One region of the Bradyrhizobium sp. NDS-1 genome, then DNA from elsewhere that is predicted to be linked to it. Evidence: predicted binding sites of a transcription regulator. Region 1 holds the regulator's gene; each other region holds the start of a gene.

Region 1 (4,328 bases):
CACCGCGCCGATCGGGAAGCCGCCGCCGAGCGCCTTGGCCAGCGACATCACGTCGGGTGTGACGCCGGTGCGGCGATAGGCGAAGAGATCTCCCGTGCGGCCCATGCCGGTCTGCACCTCGTCGAAGGCGAGCAGCAGGCCCTTGTCGTCGCAGAGCTGGCGCAGCGCCTTGAGGAAGGCCGGCGTCGCGGCGCGCACGCCGCCCTCGCCCTGGATCGGCTCGATCAGGATGCCGGCGGTGTCGGGCCCGATCGCCTTCTTGACGGCGTCGAGGTCACCATGCGGGACCTGGTCGAAACCATCCATCGGCGGGCCGAAACCTTCGAGATATTTCGCAGAGCCGGTCGCTGCGAGGGTCGCCAGGGTGCGGCCATGGAAGGCGCCTTCGAAGGTGATGATGCGGTAGCGCTCGGGATGGCCCTTGGAGAAGTGATGATGGCGGACCAGCTTGATCACGCCCTCCAGCGCTTCGGCGCCGGAATTGCAGAAGAACACGAAGTCCGCGAAGCTCTCGTTGCACAGGCGCACGGCGAGCTTCTCGCCGTCCGGGCTCTGGAACAGGTTCGACATGTGCCACAGCTTCGTCGCCTGCTCCTGCAGCGCCTTGGTTAGATGCGGGTGGCAATGGCCGAGCGCATTCACGGCGACGCCCGAGGTGAAATCGAGATAGCGCTCGCCATTGGTCGCGATCAGCCAGCAGCCTTCGCCGCGTTCGAAACCGAGGTCGGCCCTGGCGAAAACGGGGAGCAAATGCGGCGCTGCGCTGTTAGTCATGACGGCCACTTGAATGTTGCGGACGGTGTGACGCGCGCATTGGGCAACGCACCATCGACCGGCCCGGAAAACGAAACGTGCCGCCTTTTAAGGGCGGCACGCGCGACTATCTTATGCCTGGCAAGACGGGTGTCAATGCCGCTGGGAAAGCCTCGGGAAACGCTGAATCCGTAGTCTTGCGGTGCCGATTTCGCGGGTTTTCACCACGGAACATGTGGAAGCGAGTCGGCGGACTCTTGCGCGGGAGTCACGCCATATTGTAGCGTTTGGATTGTCAGATACGACATCTCGTGCAGCGGTTCTGATCCCAAGAGTCCTCATGTACCGGCGTAAACGTTCGGGCGTCAGTGGCGCGCCCGGCGAGCCTTAAGGGATTCTGACGACACGGGTTTTTGAAGGCTTAGGCATTCGCTGCAAGGCCCCAGGATGGTTGGCCGGCAGCGAGGGAAAGGGTGCAATGACGGTTTTGACCTGGTCCGATGATCGCGTCGAGCAGCTGAAAAAGTTCTGGGAGGCCGGACTTTCGGCCAGCCAGATCGCAGCAGAGCTCGGCAATGTGACCCGCAATGCCGTGATCGGCAAAGTGCACAGGCTCGGTCTGTCCGGCCGTGCCAAAAGCCCTTCATCGGCAGCACCCCGGCCGCGCAAGGCGCGTCCCGCGCAGCACATGATGCGGGTGACCCGCCCCATTGCGCGCGGCAACACCGCGCTGGCGCAGGCCTTCGAGGTCGAAGTGGAGGCCGAACCGGTCACCTACGACAACGTGGTGCCGATGAGCCAGCGGCTGTCGCTGCTGGAGCTGAACGAGGCGACCTGCCACTGGCCGGTCGGCGATCCCTCGAGCCCGGATTTCTTCTTCTGCGGCGGCAAGGCGCTCTCCGGCCTGCCCTATTGCGCCCAGCACTCGCGCGTGGCGTATCAGCCCGCAGCGGACCGCCGTCGTGCACCGGCCAAGCCGAGCACGCGGTAAGTTAGCTGATTTGCTGACTGCAACGACGGCTGCCGTAGCGCGACGGCGCCTCAACCAACTCGGTGTCGTCCCCGCGAACGCGGGGAGCCATAACCACAGGGCGCAGATGTTGCGCTAGACGGTCACTCCGAGTCTTCGCCAAACCACGCCCTGTGGTTATGGGTCCCGGATCAGCGCTTCGCTTGTCCGGGACGACACTGAGTGTGTCGCCAGAATTTCCCAGAACCCCTTACGTCTGCTCCGCCTTCGCGAAGCGATCATCGAGCGCATAGCCCGCGCCGCGGACGGTGCGGATCGGGTCCTGCTCGCGGCCGAGATTGAGCAGCTTGCGCAGGCGGCCGATATGGACGTCGACGGTGCGCTCGTCGATGTAGATGTCGCGGCCCCAGACGCTGTCGAGCAGCTGCTCGCGCGAGAACACGCGGCCGGGATGCTCCAGGAAGAACTCCAGCAGCCGGTATTCGGTCGGTCCGAGATCGATCGGCCGGCCCGAGCGCGCCACGCGGCGCTTGTCGCGGTCGAGCTCGATGTCGCCATAGGCGAGCACGGTGGCTAGCCGCTCGGGACTGGCGCGCCGCAGGAGGCCCTTCACGCGCGCCAGGAGCTCCGGCACGGAGAACGGCTTCACGATGTAGTCGTCGGCGCCGGTCGCAAGGCCACGTACGCGCTCGCTCTCCTCGCCGCGCGCGGTGAGCATGATGATCGGCAGTTGCTTGGTCTCGGGACGGGTGCGCAGGCGGCGGCACAGCTCGATGCCTGACAGGCCGGGCAGCATCCAGTCGAGCACGATCAGGTCGGGAATGTGCTCCTTGAGGCGGGTGTCGGCGTCGTCGCCGCGCATGACCGTCTCGACGTCATAGCCGTCGCCTTCGAGGTTGTAGCGAAGAAGCTCGGTGAGAGCTTCCTCGTCCTCAACCACCATAATGCGTGCGCCCATGGTGTCGTCGCTCCTTGAGGTCTTCAGCTATTCGGGATCGTCGTGGCGAAGTTGGTCATGTCCCCCTTCGGCCGCTTGTCGGTGATCGCCTGGCCCTCGATCATGTAGAACACGGTCTCGGCGATGTTGGTGGCGTGGTCGCCGATCCGCTCGATGTTCTTGGCGCAGAACATCAGATGGATGCAGAACGAGATGTTGCGCGGATCCTCCATCATGTAGGTGAGGAGCTCGCGGAACAGCGAGGTGCAGATCGCGTCGACTTCCTCGTCGCCCTTCCACACCGCCATCGCCGCCGGCAGATCGTGCGCGGCGTAGGCGTCCAGCACCGACTTGACCTGCTGCTGCACGAGGTCGGTCATGTGCTCCAGGCCACGGAACAGTTTCAGCGGATGGAAATCCGTCTCCAGCGCGGCGACGCGCTTGCCCATGTTCTTGGCGAGGTCGCCGATGCGCTCGAGGTCGGTCGCAACGCGCATGGCGCCGACGATCTCGCGCAGATCGACCGCCATCGGCTGACGGCGGGCGATGGTGAGCACGGCGCGCTCCTCGATCTTCTTCTGCAGCGCGTCGAGTTCGGTGTCGATGGTGACGACGCGCTGGCCGAGCGCGACGTCGCGGCGGATCAGCGCGTCGACGGATTCGACGATCATGCGCTCGGCGATGCCGCCCATCTCGGCGACCAGTCGGGTGAGCTCCTGGAGGTCGGTGTCGAAAGCCTTTGCGGTATGTTCAGTACCCATGTCCCGTCTCCTCAGCCGAACCGGCCGGTGATGTAATCCTGCGTGCGCCGGTCGGTCGGCGACGTGAAGATCTTGCTGGTGTCGTCGAACTCGATCAGCTCGCCGAGATACATGAAGGCGGTCTTGTCGGAGACGCGCGCCGCCTGCTGCATGTTGTGGGTGACGATTGCGATCGTGTAGTTCTCGGACAGTTCCTGGATCAGTTCCTCGACCTTGGCGGTCGAGATCGGGTCGAGCGCCGAGCAGGGCTCGTCGAACAGGATCACTTCGGGCCGCACCGCGACGGTGCGGGCAATGCACAGGCGCTGCTGCTGGCCGCCGGAGAGCGACAGGCCGGAGGCGTTGAGCTTGTCCTTGACCTCGTTCCACAGCGCGCCGCCGCGCAGCGCCTTCTCGACGCGGCCGTCCATCTCGGACTTCGAGATCTTCTCGTAGAGACGGATGCCGAACGCGATGTTCTCGTAGATCGTCATCGGGAACGGCGTCGGCTTCTGGAACACCATGCCGACCCGGGCGCGCAGAAGATTGAGGTCGAGCCTGGGGTCGAGGATGTTGGTCTGGTCGAGCATCAGCTGGCCGGTAGCGCGCTGGCCCGGATAGAGATCATACATCCGGTTGAAGATGCGCAGCAGGGTCGACTTGCCGCAACCGGACGGGCCGATGAAGGCCGTGACGCGGTTGGTGCCGAGCGCCAGATTGATGTTCTTCAGCGCATGGTGCTCGCCGTAGTAGAAGTTGAGGTTGCGCGCGGTGACCTTGGCGGGTGCCTCGGGCAGCGGCTGCGAGCCGGGATGAACGGTCGGCGCGCTCACGGAAACAGACATTTCACTCATTTTGCAGTCCTCTCGGCGCCGATGATGCGCGCGCCAATGTTCAGGGCAAGCACGGTCAGGGTGATCAGCAGCGC
Region 2 (4,328 bases), 3.2 Mb from region 1:
CGAGGCTTCCCAGGTGTAATTGGCAGCGAACGCGACACAGTCCTGCCGGGAGACATCGAGCGCCGCGAAACAGGCGTTGCGCAGGTCGTGATCCAGGGCCCCGACCGGGGCATCGCCGATCACGTCGCGCGGGCCCTTCACCGGGAAGGCCGCAACCGGCAGGCCGCTTGCCAGCGCCTCCAGCAGGACCAGGCCGAACGTGTCGGTCTTGCTCGGAAACACGAAGACGTCAGCCGCAGCATAGATTTCCGCCAACGCCTCGCCATGCTTCTCGCCGAGGAAGATCGCATCGGGATAGGCCTCTTCCAAGGCCACGCGCGCCGGCCCGTCGCCGACGATCACCTTGGTGCCGGGCAGATCGAGCCCGAGAAAGGCCTCGAGATTCTTCTCCACCGCCACGCGCCCGACCGACAGGAACACCGGCGCCGGCAGGCAGAGGTCGATGGCGCGGGGATGGAACACATCGGTGTCGACCCCGCGGGGCCAAAGCACGACATTGTCGAAGCCGCGCTCCGTCAGTTCGCGGGCGAGCGCAGGCGTGGCTGCCATCACGGCGCGGCTGGCGCTGTGGAAACGGCGCAGCGCTCGCCAGATCAGCGAGCCCGGAACTGGCACGCGGGCGCGGACATATTCGGGAAAGCGGGTGTGGAAGCTGGTCGTGAACGGCAGCCTGCGCTGGCGGCAATAGCGGCGGACCATCAGGCCGATCGGCCCTTCCGTCGCGATGTGGATGCTGTCGGGCCGCGCTTCCTCGATCAGCTCCGCGATCCGCGCCGGGCGCGGCATCGCCAGCCGCACGTCGCGATAGCTCGGCATCGCAAAGGTGCGGAAGGATTGCGGCGTCAGGAACGCGAACTCGACGCCGAGGCTTTTGCCGGCGTCGGCGAGCTTGGTCAGCGTCCGAACCACACCGTTGACTTGCGGGTGCCAGGCGTCGGTCGCGACCAGGATGCGCATCAGGCTGCCCTTATCATGCGGCTCTTGCCGCGACCTGCGGCACGGCTGCCGGCTTCTGCAAATGATCCGCCCAGGTGATGATCTCGAAATGGCCGTCGTCGTGCTCGACCAGCGCGGTGCAGCTCTCGACCCAGTCGCCGCAGTTCATGTAGCGGATGCCGGCCTCGTCGCGGATCACGGCGTAGTGGATGTGGCCGCAGATCACGCCGTCGGCGTCGTGACGCCGCGCCTCTGCGGCCAGCGCCTGCTCGAACGCCCCGATATAGTTGACGGCGTTCTTGACCTTCTGCTTGGCCCATTGCGACAGCGACCAATAGCGCACGCCGAACAGGCGGCGGAAGAAGTTGACGAAGCGATTCATCTGGATCGCGAAGTCGTAGGCCTTGTCGCCCAGATGAGCGAGCCAGCGCGCGTTCTGCACCACGAGATCGAAGATGTCGCCGTGGATGACGAGATAACGCTTGCCGTCCGCGCCGGTGTGGACGGTGTTCTCGACCACGTCGATGCCGCCGAAATGCGTGCCGTAGTAATTGCGCAGGAACTCGTCGTGATTGCCGGGGATGTAGACGACCTTGGCGCCCTTGCGCGCCTTGCGCAGCAGCTTCTGGACGAGGTCATTGTGCGATTGCGGCCAGTGCCAGCTCGATTTCAGCGCCCAACCGTCGACGATGTCGCCGACGAGATAGATGGTATCGGCATCGTGGTAGCGCAGGAAGTCGAGCAGAAGATCGGCTTGAGAACCGCGGGCTCCGAGATGAACGTCGGAGATGAACAACGTGCGAAAGCGCCGCTCCGGGCTCTCGTCACTCACATCGTAACTTCCCATGCGCCAGCCTGTAACAATGTCCCGTGACAGGGGGATGACTGATTGAACCCTTGAGGCACCTTCAAATACGAATCACGCCTTGCCTCGCCCTCCCCGCGAATATCAGTCGCATGCGACAATCTGGCGACATGGCGCGGCAGGCGGGGTGCCCTTGAGCGCGGGCGGGGTCCTCAGGACGAGGACCGAATGCGCGGCAGCAGTTTCGATGGGCGCGGCGCTGCTAGCCTCATCCTGAGGAGACAGCGAAGCGGTCGTCTCGAAGGACGAGGCGTGCGCTCACGCGTTGCCCTGCGTCAGTAGAACTTGTGGAAATGATGGATCGGGCCGTGGCCGTGGCCGACGCTGAAGCGGTCGGCTGCGCCGATCGCGGCGCTGATCCAGGCCTTGGCGTTGCGCACCGCGCTTTCCAGATCTTCGCCCTTGGCAAGGCCCGCCGCGACCGCCGACGACAGCGAGCAGCCGGTGCCATGCGTGTTGCGGGTCGCAACGCGGGGCGCGGCGAGCGCGATCGTGGTGTCGGCATCGATGAGATAGTCGGTGCTCTCCGCGCCCTCGCCGTGCCCGCCCTTGATCAGGACCGCACGGGAGCCGAGCGCCAGCAGGCGTCGCCCCTGCTTTTCGATCTCAGCCTCGCTGGCCGCGATCGGCTCATCGAGCAGAGCCGCGGCCTCCGGCAGATTGGGCGTGATCACGGACGCCAGCGGCATCAGCCCGGTGCGCAGAGCGTCGACGGCTTCGGACGCGAGCAGGCGGTCCCCCGATGTCGCCACCATCACGGGGTCGAGCACCACATGCCGCGGCTTCCAGCGCGAAAGCGCCGCCGCGATCGCATCGATGCTGGCGACCTGGGCCACCATGCCGATCTTCACCGCACCGACCTCGAGATCGGCGAACACCGCGTCGATCTGCGCGGTGACGAAGTCGGCAGGCACGGCGTGAATGCCGGTGACGCCGCGCGTGTTCTGCGCCGTCAGTGCCGTGATGGCGGAAGCGCCATAGACACCGAGGGCGGCAAAGGTCTTCAGGTCGGCCTGGATGCCGGCGCCGCCGCTCGAATCGGAGCCGGCGATGGTGAGTGCGACCGGGGTCGTCATCGCCGGACACGTCTGCTGGATACGAACACCGCCATGGCCTGTCCTAGCGCGACCGCGGAGTACCGGCAAGCGCGCCGGGCCGCGGCCGACCGTGATTCGCGATATCGTGGCACGCACGCCGAATCAGGCGGATGTTGCGGGCCACGCCCCGCAATGGCGCGGGCTTGAAAATGCAACCGCGCCGGACCCTTGGTATAGTCGCGAACCTGCTTCGCCGATGAGTGAGACGTCAGGTGGTGGAACCATTCACCGATGCTGCGGGCCGGCCCGGCCCGCAGCTGCCTGGAACGGAATCTTGGGGTGGAACGATGTGGGCCTTTTTCGAACGTCTCCTCGACTCGTCCATGCTTTCGCCGCACGGCATCTGCCTGTTATGGGAGCCTCAGCTGATCTGGCTCCACGTCGTTGCCGACGCCTGCATTGCCGCCGCCTATTTCTCGATCCCGTTTGCCCTCGCGATTCTCGTCACCAAGCGGCGCGACCTCAAATTCGGCTGGGTCTACTGGGCATTCGCGGTCTTCATCATGGCCTGCGGCCTGACCCATGTGCTGTCGATTTACACGCTCTGGGTTCCGATCTACGGCATCGAGGGCATCGTCAAGGCGGCCACGGCGGTCGCGTCCGTCTTCACCGCCGCCGCGCTTTGGCCGCTGCTTCCGAAGATCCTGACAATTCCCTCTCCATTCGAACTGCGGCAAGTCCAGGCCGCGCTCGAGGAAGAGGAGATCAAGAGCCGGGACGCGACGCTTCTGCTGCAGCAGGTCAGCGATGCCCAACGCGCGATGCGCGACAGCGTGGCGCGACTCACCGCGATCGTCGAGACTGCAGTCGACGGCGTCATCCTTTTCGACGCGCAGGATCGCATCCTGCTGTTCAATCCGGCCTGCGAGCGCCTGTTCGGCTACTCTGCCGAGGAGGTGATGGGCTGGAACGTCAGCATGCTGATGCCCGAGGCGGACGCGTCGTCCGACAATGCCACGCGGCATTTCGCCACCGGCGGCGAATCTGTCGGCCTGCGCAAGGATGGATCGACCTTCCCGATGGACCTGTCGGTGGGTCAGGCGCAGCAGGACGGCGAATTGATCTTCGTCGGCATCGTCCACGACCTGACTGCGCGCAAGCTGACCGAGCAGCAGCTCCAGCAGGCGCAGAAGATGGAGACGGTCGGCCAGCTCTCCGGAGGCATCGCGCACGACTTCAACAATCTGCTCACCGTCATCATCGGCAATGCCGAGCACTTGAGCGAGCAGCTCAAGGCTCGGCCGGATCTGCGGCGCTTTGCCGACGACATCTGCCAGTCGGGCGAACGGGGCGCCGAGCTGACGCAGCGGCTGCTCGCATTCAGCCGCCGCCAGTTGCTGCAGCCTCAGCTGATCGATTGCCGCGGCCTGCTCGATTCCATGTTCAAGCTGCTCAAGCGCACCTTGCGCGAAGACATCGAGATCAGGACG
Region 3 (4,328 bases), 3.2 Mb from region 1:
CCGGCGTCAGCAGCACCGCGCCCATGGCCGTGAAATGATGCGCGACGATGGCGACCGTCAGCAGGGCCGTCGCCGCCAGCGCGTGGACGAGGTCGTCGCGGCGCGCCGCCACGAACAGCGCAAGTGCCGCAAAGAAGATTCCTGAAAGCACCGAGACGGCGACCGTGCTTCCGATCCAGTCCACCCGCGCAGGCATCTCCAGCGCCGCCATGCCGGTGTAATGCATCGCCGCAACACCGGCGCCGACGATGGCGCCGCCGAGGACGATCCACACGGCGCGCGAGGACGATACGGCGATGCTCAGCCCCACGAAGGTCACGGAGATCGCGAAGATCAACGACAGGATCGTCACCGGAATGTTGTAGGCGCCCGCGCCTCCGGGCCCGTAGGCGAGCATCGCGATGAAATGCGTCGCCCAGATGCCGCATCCGCTGACGGCGGCATCGAGGCCGAGCCAGGCCAGACGCCCGGTGCCCTGCGTCGCGCGCGCCCGGTGGAACAGGCTGATCGCCGCCGCGCTGGCGAGCAGACACACCGCGCCGCCAAGCGCGACGAGCCGCAAATCGTGCTCTTCGGTAAGACAGTAGAGAACTTGGTACATCCACGGGCCCCTATGGACCCGCACTTCAACCAACAGAAGTGGACAGTCGGTAACCGGCTAAGCGCCTGTTGCGGCAATGGTGAACGGAAGATGTGTCCATTCACTCGGATTGTTCATCCCCGCGTGTGCGCGCACAGGCGCCAGCCATACGGCCCGACGCCGCGCTTCGGGGACGACGGAATGCGGTGCAGGCATGCAAGCGCCGCGCGGATGACCGCGCGGCGCCATTCCCGTCAAGCCAGCTTAGCTCGCCGCACGCAGGTTCACCTTGCTCTCGGCGAGTTTCGTCAGCTTCATGTCGGTCGCCTTCTCTTCCTCGAGCGTCTTGGCGAGCACACTGGCGCAGTCGTTGCGGCCGAGCTGCCTGGCCCATGCGATCAGGCTGCCGTAGCGTACGATCTCATAATGTTCGGCGGCCTGCGCCGCGTTGATCAGCGCGGCATCGAGCACCGCCTTGTCCGCGACCTCGCCGGCGGTCTCGTCGGCTTCCTCGATGATGCCGTCGATCGCCGGGCAGTCGACCGCCTTCACGGGAACGCCATGCATCTTGAAGACCTCCTCGAGCCGAGCGACGTGCTGCTTGGTTTCCTCGAGGTGCGTCAAAAAGCCCTGTTTTAGCTGCGGATCGGTGGCCTTGCTTGCCATTTTCGGCAGCGCCTTGGTCAGTTGCTGCTCGGCATAATAGATGTCCTGGAGCTGGTGCACGAACAGGTCGTTCATGGTCTTGATGTCTTTTGTGAACAGTCCCATCGTTCCGTCCTCTCGGTTTCTCTGGAACAACACGGCAGCGGCCTGCACGAAAAGCCGCTTATTCCGCCATGTTCGGTTGCTGATGAGGCACAACGAGCGCGCGGCAGCGACGTTCCAAAAAAGCCCGTATGGCTTGCGCTGAAGCAATGCGGACCAAGCCGGGATCTGAGATCATCTCAACATTCGAAACGCACGAGCCGGGCGGTTTCACGACTCATATGCTTAACGCGCCTTCCGATGTGAACCGCGTATGACAAAATGGCCGGTCCTGCGCAGAACCTATTGTTGTCAAGGGCTGCACAAGCCGGTGTTTTTGCCTTAAATGAGCCGGATCATGCCTAGCGATCGATGCCTGCCTATGGCCATCATCGCACCCGATTGGCCAATGCCTGGCCCGGTCGGTCTTGCCCCCCGCCGGGAGGATGAATGCACGGACTGCTGACCGCGCTGAAGCGCGGCTTCAAGAGATGGATCGGCTGGCGACGGCTCGGAGTCGCCGCGAGCATCTTCATCATCGCCTTCGCGATCACCACGCTGGTGCGGACCCTCAAGGGCATCGATACCGGGGTCATCCTGACCGCGTTGACCGAGATTCCCCGCGGGAGCATCGGGCTCGCGGCAGTCTGCGTTTTCTTCGCGTTCTGCACGCTGACCTTCTACGACTATTTCGCACTGCGAACGATCGGCAAGAAGCACGTGCCCTATCGCATCGCGGCGCTCTCCAGCTTCACGTCCTATTCGATCGGTCACAATATCGGCGCCACCGTCTTCACCGGCGGCGCGATCCGTTTCCGGATCTATTCGGATTACGGGCTGAACGCGATCGACGTCGCCAAGATCTGTTTCCTGTCGGGCCTGACCTTCTGGCTCGGTAACATCTTCGTGCTCTCGATCGGCCTGGCCATCCATCCGGATGCGGCGTCCTCGATGGATCAGCTTCCCCCGTCGATCAACCGGCTGATCGCCCTCGGCGGCCTTGCCTCGATCGGCGCATATCTGGTCTGGCTGTGCATGGGCGAGAAGCGGCGGGAGCTCGGCCAGAAGGGCTGGAAGGTGGTGCTGCCCTCGGCGCCGCTGACCCTGGTGCAGATCCTGATCGGCGTGGTCGATCTCGGCTTCTGCGCGCTGGCAATGTATCTGCTGATGCCTGCCAATCCGCCGATCGACTTCATGTCGCTTGCCGTGGTGTTCATCCTGGCGACGCTGATCGGCTTTGCCAGCCATGCGCCCGGGTCGATCGGCGTGTTCGATGCCGCCATGCTGGTGGCGCTGCCCCAGTTCGGCCGCGAGGAGCTTCTGGCGACGCTGCTGGTGTTCCGCATCCTCTATTTCGTGATCCCGTTCGGCCTCGCCATCTCCATCATGGGCACGCGCGAGCTCTGGATGAACGTGGTCGCCCCCTGGCAGGAGCGGCGGCGGCTGGCGGAGGCCTGCGCCCAGGCCAATCTGCCCAAGCAGGTGGCCGGGATGGAGCGTGAACGGGCGCTGCGGCAGGCCGGCAAGCGGTAGGCGGATCCTCGAACCCGTGAGACAAAGGTTGCAGGCGGGGGAGCGATCCTCTCTTATTTCCGCCTCAACTTTGCCGTTGAACACGCGGGCCATGATCCCTCGCCCCCTTCGTTCCCTTTCCGCAGGCGCCCTGCTGCTTGCGGCGATTCTGGTCGCCCTGCTGCCCGAGCGCGCCGTCGCTCAGGACGCCGGCGCCCTGCAGATCAGCTGGGAGGTGCGCAACCGTTTCCGGCTGTTCCGCGAGGAGCGCGACTTCCTGCTCCATGTCGAGAACGCGCGCAACCGCAACATCCTGGCCGCCGAACAATCGCTGGAGCTCCAGAGCGAAGGCCGCGGCTGGGCCCGCAACATGGTCAACCGCCTCTGCATCGACCTCCAGGGCCGGGTCAACCAGCCCTGCACCCGCGACAACACCAAGGAAAACTACCTCACCCCGATCGACCACCCGGTCACCGTGCGCCTCGTTGGCGCGGTGCCGGTCGGCGCCACCTGCGCCTGGTCGTTCGACGACGGCGACGGCCCGCAACAATCGACCTTCGACTGCGCCGAGCCGATCAACCTGCGCGTCCGCTACGGCAAGCAGACGGTCGCAACCGTCGACGTCTCCTCCGGCTCCGATCCGACCCAGCGCGTCCAGACCGAGATCCAGGTCCGCGACATTTTCGTCGCCGGCCTCGGGGACAGCATCGCCTCGGGCGAAGGCAATCCGGACCGTCCGCTGGCGCTGTCCGACGAAGGCTTCTGCTTCCGCTCCTACCTCGGCACCGCCGGTGCGCAATATTACCGGCCGAGCCGCCAGGGCTTCAAGGGCGGCCGCGCCTGCGAGGCGCCGGATACGCTTGCCAACTGGCAACGCTACAGCGCGCTCTGGTTCAACGCGCCCTGCCACCGCTCGCTGTACAGCTACCAGACGCGCACCGCGCTGGCGCTCGCCGTGCGTTACACCCATATCGCCGTGACCTACCTGCCGCTCGCCTGCACCGGCGCCAGCATCGGCGACGGGCTGCTAGGCTCGCAGCGAGCCCGCGAGTGCCCGCCCGGCAAGACCGGCGTCTGCAACACCAGCGTGAACGCCCAGGTCGCCGAGCTGCGCGAAGCGCTCACCGCGGCGAAGAAGCGCCAGCCCGACCGCACACTCGACCTGGTGCTGCTCTCGGTGGGTGCCAACGACGTCTATTTCTCCGGTCTCGTCGCCGACGTGATCGTCGAGACCCCGACCGAGCGCACGCTGTTCCGCCGCTCCGGGGTAATGGCGAGCGTCGACGATTCCCGTGATGCGCTGGCGCGCGAGCTGCCGCAGAATTTCGTCAAGCTGCGCGAGGCGCTGAAGCCCCTGGTCGACGGCGACCTCTCGCACGTGGTCTATGTCTCCTATGCCAACCCAGCGCTCGCCGACGGCGGCGTGCCCTGCCGCGGCGGTCGGGCCGGCTTCGACATCCATCCGTCGTTCAACGCCGACCCACAGCGC

What was found. The regulator PhoB, encoded in region 1, activates phosphate uptake and scavenging genes when phosphate is short. The targets are predictions, from matches to a motif close to TGTCATNNANCTGTCAT.
Region 2: RX330_RS13505 (UDP-2,3-diacylglucosamine diphosphatase) is a predicted target of PhoB. The motif match lies at 1,807-1,823, and genes of this name have one in related genera.
Region 3: RX330_RS13660 (YbhN family protein) is a predicted target of PhoB. The motif match lies at 1,591-1,607, and genes of this name have one in related genera.

The regions. Positions count from the first base shown of each region.
Region 1 covers NZ_CP136628.1:7,362,947-7,367,274, forward strand. The annotation lists gene RX330_RS34450 (aspartate aminotransferase family protein) at 1-774, opposite strand, end outside; gene RX330_RS34455 (GcrA family cell cycle regulator) at 1,232-1,744, shown strand; gene phoB (phosphate regulon transcriptional regulator PhoB) at 1,974-2,681, opposite strand; gene phoU (phosphate signaling complex protein PhoU) at 2,705-3,421, opposite strand; gene pstB (phosphate ABC transporter ATP-binding protein PstB) at 3,433-4,254, opposite strand; gene pstA (phosphate ABC transporter permease PstA) at 4,251-4,328, opposite strand, start outside.
Region 2 covers NZ_CP136628.1:2,918,806-2,923,133, reverse strand. The annotation lists gene RX330_RS13510 (glycosyltransferase family 4 protein) at 1-957, opposite strand, end outside; gene RX330_RS13505 (UDP-2,3-diacylglucosamine diphosphatase) at 971-1,783, opposite strand; gene thiD (bifunctional hydroxymethylpyrimidine kinase/phosphomethylpyrimidine kinase) at 2,077-2,877, opposite strand; gene RX330_RS13495 (PAS domain S-box protein) at 3,222-4,328, shown strand, end outside.
Region 3 covers NZ_CP136628.1:2,957,914-2,962,241, reverse strand. The annotation lists gene RX330_RS13670 (EAL domain-containing protein) at 1-601, opposite strand, end outside; gene RX330_RS13665 (ferritin-like domain-containing protein) at 845-1,351, opposite strand; gene RX330_RS13660 (YbhN family protein) at 1,778-2,860, shown strand; gene RX330_RS13655 (hypothetical protein) at 2,952-4,328, shown strand, end outside.